One region of the Citrobacter telavivensis genome, then DNA from elsewhere that is predicted to be linked to it. Evidence: predicted binding sites of a transcription regulator. Region 1 holds the regulator's gene; the other holds the start of a gene.

Region 1 (3,114 bases):
CCAGCGGCGCGGGGACCACCACCACCAGCCTCGCGTTTCGTAAAATTTTTGCGCAGCTCAACCTGCGCGCCGCCGAGGTGGAAGGCGACAGTTTTCATCGCTATACCCGCCCGGAAATGGATATGGCGATCCGCAAAGCGCGCGATGCCGGACGCCACATCAGCTATTTTGGCCCCGACGCCAATGACTTCGGTCTGCTGGAACAGACGTTTGTTGAGTACGGTCAGACGGGTAAAGGCCAGTCGCGCAAATATCTGCATACCTACGATGAAGCGGTCCCGTGGAACCAGGTACCAGGGACCTTCACCCCGTGGCAACCCCTGCCGGAACCTACAGACGTGCTGTTCTATGAAGGCCTGCACGGCGGTGTCGTCACACCGCAGCATGAGGTCGCAAGCCATGTTGACCTGCTGGTCGGCGTTGTCCCCATCGTTAACCTGGAGTGGATCCAGAAACTGATCCGTGATACCAGCGAGCGGGGCCATTCTCGTGAAGCGGTGATGGATTCCGTGGTGCGTTCTATGGACGACTACATCAACTACATTACGCCGCAGTTCTCCCGCACCCACATTAACTTTCAGCGCGTCCCCACCGTGGACACGTCAAACCCGTTTGCAGCCAAAGGTATTCCATCGCTGGATGAGAGCTTTGTGGTGATTCATTTCCGCAATCTGGAAGGGATCGATTTCCCCTGGCTGCTGGCAATGCTGCAAGGTTCATTCATTTCTCACATCAATACATTGGTAGTGCCTGGCGGCAAAATGGGGCTGGCCATGGAGCTGATTATGTTGCCGTTGGTACAGCGACTGATGGAAGGGAAAAAAATCGAGTAAGGTAAGATTTTGCCGGATGGCGGCGTTGCGTTATCCGGCCTACTCCTGTCGTAGGCCTGATAAGTGCAGTGCCATCAGGCAGCAATCACTTCATACGAATGGGTAATATTGACCGCTTTTTCCAGCATCAACGCCACGGAGCAATACTTCTCTGCCGACAGATCGACCGCACGCGAAACGGCGGCATCCTTCAGGTCGTGACCCGTGACAATAAAATGCAGATTGATGTGGGTGAACAGGCGGGGTGCCTCTTCGCGACGTTCTGACGTCAGTTTCACTTCGCAGTTCGTCACATCCTGACGACCTTTTTGCAGGATAGAAACCACGTCAATCGCGCTGCACCCCCCTGCCGCCATCAACACCATTTCCATCGGGCTCGGCGCTTTATCACCGGAGTTACCGTCCATCAAAATCTGGTGACCGGAAGCCGACTCACCCAGGAAGGTTAACCCTTCAACCCATTTAACACGCGCTTGCATATTTTTTAACTCCAGTGCGTCAATTTTCCTGACAGATTACGCGTACATAACAATTCTCGCAACGGAAGGCGACCTCCGTCATGCTGAAGCGAGACACCAGGAGACACACGGCTAAAGCTATGCTAAAACAGTCAGGATGCTACAGTAATACATTGATGTACTGCATGTATGCAGAGGACTTCACATTAAAGGCTGCAGTTCGTTTTTGACGGCCTCTTCCCAGGACGAGGGAAGCACATTTTTGCAACCCCAGAGACAGCGGATTTTTTTGGCTCTGGAGACAGCTTATAACAGAGGATAATCGCGCATGGTGCTTGGCAAACCGCAAACAGACCCGACACTTGAATGGTTCTTGTCTCATTGCCACATTCATAAGTACCCGTCCAAGAGCACGCTGATTCACCAGGGTGAAAAAGCAGAAACGTTGTACTACATCGTTAAAGGCTCAGTGGCAGTGTTGATTAAAGATGAGGAAGGGAAAGAAATGATCCTTTCTTATCTGAATCAGGGTGATTTCATTGGCGAACTGGGCCTGTTTGAAGAAGGCCAGGAACGTAGCGCATGGGTTCGAGCGAAAACAGCGTGTGAAGTGGCTGAAATTTCCTACAAGAAATTCCGCCAGTTGATCCAGGTGAACCCAGATATTCTGATGCGCCTGTCTTCCCAAATGGCTCGCCGCCTGCAAGTTACTTCGGAGAAAGTCGGTAACCTGGCCTTCCTCGATGTGACCGGTCGTATCGCCCAGACGCTGCTGAATCTGGCGAAACAGCCTGATGCGATGACTCACCCGGACGGTATGCAGATCAAAATCACTCGCCAGGAGATTGGCCAGATCGTTGGCTGCTCTCGCGAAACCGTTGGTCGTATTCTGAAGATGCTGGAAGATCAGAACCTGATCTCCGCTCACGGTAAAACGATCGTCGTTTACGGCACTCGTTAATCTCATCGAAAATGACGCGCTACCCGATAGCGCGTCATTTTTGTTTTGCCAATGTGGCGCAGACTGATTTATCACCCAGAAATCAACTATGCACTACGTCAAACACTGGTGCTCTGTTTGCCCGTGGCCGTCGGCCTGCTCATCGGGCAGTTACATCTTGGCCTGCTCTTCTCTCTCGTTCCCGCCTGCTGCAACATTGCCGGGCTTGATACTCCGCACAAACGCTTTTTCAAACGCCTGATTATCGGGGCGTCGCTGTTTGCCGGCTGTAGCCTGATCATGCAACTGCTGCTGGCGCAGGCGATACCGTTACCCCTGATCCTGACCGGACTAACGCTCACGCTCGGCGTCACTGCGGAATTGAGCTCCCTTCACGCCCGCCTGCTTCCAGCCTCGCTGATTGCAGCGATTTTCACACTGAGCCTCGCGGGGAACATGCCGGTCTGGGAGCCTCTGCTGATCTACGCATTGGGCACGCTATGGTACGGATTGTTTAACTGGTTCTGGTTTTGGCTCTGGCGCGAACAGCCGCTTCGCGAGTCGCTGAGCCTGTTATACCGTGAACTGGCGGATTACTGCGAAGCCAAATACAGTATGCTGACCCAGCATACTGATCCGGAAAAAGCCCTGCCGCCACTGCTGATGCGCCAGCAGAAAGCGGTCGACCTCATCACCCAGTGCTATCAGCAGATGCACATGCTGTCGGCGCACCGCAACAATGACTACAAGCGGATGCTGCGCGCCTTTCAGGAAGCGCTGGATCTGCAGGAGCATATCTCCGTCAGTCTGCATCAGCCGGAAGAAGTGCAAAAGCTGGTCGAACGCAGCCATGCGGAACAGGTGATTCGCTGGAATGCGCAAA
Region 2 (3,114 bases), on a different contig from region 1:
GTTACCATCACCATCGTGATCCTGACCACCCAGTTCCTTACCTTTAGATACAAGGTAGGCGATGGATGGGCGCAGACCGAAATCGAACTGATATTGCGCGACCGCTTCAAAGTTTTTAGTCTGGTTAGCGATACCGCCAGTTGCTTCACCTTTGCCACCGCCGTAGTAAGTCATGTTGCGGGTTTCAGCATACATCGTGGCCAGATAGATATTGTTCGCGTCGTATTTCGCACCCAGGGTCCAGGCTTCTGCTGTTTCACCGCCAGCATAGTTGTTGGCATGGGAACGATCGCCATAACCACGAGTAACCTGATTATCGGTACGATCGGAATTGGCGTAAGCCGCGCCCAGGCTCAGACCAAAGTCAAAGTCGTAGGAGGTGGACATACCGAAACCGTCGCCGTTTTCTTGAGCCAGCTTACGGTTGGTGCTGTTACCAGAACCTTCTTGCCCAGCGAATCCGCCTGAACCTTCATTGTTACCCTGATATTGCAGCGCAAAGTTCAGGCCATCAACCTGACCGAAGAAATCTTTGTTACGGTAGGTGGCAACACCGTTAGTACGACCCAGCATATACACATCGGTCTGAGTGTAGCTGTCGCCACCAAATTCTGGCAGCATATCGGTCCAGGCTTCTACGTCGTAAACCACGCCGTAGTTACGACCATAGTCAAAGGTACCATTCTGGCCGAAACCTAAACCGGCAAAGGCCAGACGAGTTGCGGAATCGCCTTTGTCGCCTTCGGTACCATTGGCCTGGATGTTGTATTCCCACTGACCGTAGCCGGTCAGTTGGTCCATGATCTGGGTTTCGCCTTTGAAGCCAAGACGGGCGTAGGTCTGATCGCCATCGCTGCCGCTGTCGTCTGAAAAATAGTGTAAACCATCCACTTTTCCGTAGAGATCTACTTTATTGCCATTTTTATTATAGACTTCAGCTGCATGTGCCGCGCCAGCAATAAGTAATGCAGGAACAAGCATTGCCAATACTTTTCTTTTCATTATGTTTTCCCTTATGATGATAATTCACGTGAATATATTCCCCTTTCCAGAAGAACACGTTGGATACTATTCTATAGAGTTCATTTTATTTTAAAAATAACATGTAACAATTGTATTTTAAATATTTCCAAATATTTCATTTTAGTTTTTTATAATTAATTTTATATGGTTTATTTAAAAATCATTCACATTTATTATGGTGTTATATCAAATGCTTATGACTCCATTTGATAGCATCAATTATTTGAATGATTACTGAATAAGCGTATATCAATCAGTCTGGGATAATAATAAAGAAACTGGCATAGGAGCTGGTTATAAAAACAAGTTAATTTAACGATAAAAAGGCTAATGACTCGTTCATAATGATATGGATAATATAAAACAGAAAACAGGATGATGGGGTGAATGTTTTATTTGTTTGCAATATGAGTAAATAAACGGAAAACAGGGCGATTATTAATACCGCGGGAAGTAGCAGAGGATTTTTGTGACATAACTAAAATTGCCCTGGATCAATACATATGCAAAATCAATGACTGGCGGTGGTGTTGTGGCACACATAACATAAAAATGTGATTATAATCACAAAAATGAGCAATGATCTTTTTTGAGTCACATTACAAAAATGGAGTTTCCTTTGAGCAGTATGGAAGAAAGAGCAACACGGAGTCTGGGCGGAAAACTGGCATTGTGGGTGTTTTACGCTTTCTGCGTTTACTTTGTCTGGGCCATGCTTCGCTACGTGTGGGTGATCAGCCACATCGAGTCGATTCAGGTTGCTGGATTCGAAAGCTCACTTGGCTCAACCAGTGGGAAATGGATGGGCGCTCTGCTGGGTTTTCTGGTCCTCGGGCTGGTGGGATTGATCCTCGGCGGCATCGCCTGGTATACGCGTCCGCGCCGTCAGCCAACGTGAAGACACGGGAGAAACTTGCTACTGTAGCGTTTCTTAACGTACGGGAGGCAATGTGGATCTTCAGCACTGGCAATCACAATTTGAAGCGTGGCTAGGTAACCATCACACCCGGCAGGATACCGCGCATGATATCTTTCATTTTCGCCGCGTCTGGGCAACATCCCGGAAACTGATGGAAGGACAGGACGTAGATGGGCTGGTCGTGCTGACAGCCTGTTATTTCCATGACATTGTCAGTCTTGCCAAAAATCATCCTGATCGCCATCGCTCGTCGGTTCTGGCGGCTGCTGAAACTCGCCGTATCCTCATCCAGGATTTTCCGACCTTCCCCGAGCCGCGACTGGCGTCGGTTTGCCATGCGATCGAGGCCCACAGTTTTAGCGCGAACATTGTCCCGCTTACTCTGGAAGCAAAAATCGTTCAGGATGCTGACAGGCTTGAGGCGCTGGGCGCGATAGGGCTGGCACGGGTCTTTGCGGTTTCAGGCGCGTTAGGCGTGGCGCTTTTTGATGGTGAAGATCCCTTTGCAGAGCGGCGTGCGCTTAACGATAAACAGTTTGCCCTCGATCACTTCCAGACCAAACTACTGGCGTTGCCCGGTACCATGCAAACCGAGCGTGGACGTGAACTGGCCCGGCATAACGCGGCGTTCCTGGTAAACTACATGGCAAAACTGAGTGCTGAGCTAAAAGGGGAGTATGAGTCTGTCGATCCTGTGGTGATCCACGCATTTCGCCCCGGCCACTCGTAAAGCCAATTTTATGTTAACCTGACGACACTCTTTTTTGGCCGGTTGACGATATGCAGCAAAATCTTTCAGTAACAGGTTCGCTGGTTCCCGCGACAGACAGCAATGCAGAAACTGTGCAGGCGCTGTTGGCGAAATTGTTGGAAATTTATGATGTTAAAACGCTGGTGGCTCACCTGAATGGAATCGGCGAGAACCACTGGAGTCCGGCTATTTTAAAACGCGTGGTGGCGAATGCCTCGGCATGGCATCGATTAAGCGAACGAGAGTCGGCGTTTTTACACTCTCTGTTGCCCACGCCGCCTGCGCACCATCCTCACTATGCCTTTCGGTTTATTGATCTCTTTGCTGGCATTGGCGGTATTCGTCGCGGATTTGAAGCGATAGGCGGGCAGTGCGTGTTTACCAGCGAGTGGAACAAACATGCGGTGCGCACCTATAAAGC

What was found. The regulator CRP, encoded in region 1, controls carbon source genes, mostly activating them, when cyclic AMP is high. The targets are predictions, from matches to a motif close to ATGTGANNNNNNTCACAT.
Region 2: drpB (cell division protein DrpB) is a predicted target of CRP. The motif match lies at 1,576-1,593, and genes of this name have one in related genera.

The regions. Positions count from the first base shown of each region.
Region 1 covers NZ_JBGUBF010000003.1:464,807-467,920, reverse strand. Annotated here, with positions in the region: gene ACERJC_RS16850 (phosphoribulokinase) at 1-833, shown strand, start outside; gene ACERJC_RS16845 (OsmC family protein) at 908-1,312, opposite strand; gene crp (cAMP-activated global transcriptional regulator CRP) at 1,620-2,252, shown strand; gene ACERJC_RS16835 (YccS/YhfK family putative transporter) at 2,304-3,114, shown strand, end outside.
Region 2 covers NZ_JBGUBF010000001.1:1,946,453-1,949,566, reverse strand. Annotated here, with positions in the region: gene ompC (porin OmpC) at 1-1,002, opposite strand, end outside; gene drpB (cell division protein DrpB) at 1,652-1,921, shown strand; gene ACERJC_RS09320 (phosphohydrolase) at 1,974-2,672, shown strand; gene ACERJC_RS09315 (DNA cytosine methyltransferase) at 2,723-3,114, shown strand, end outside.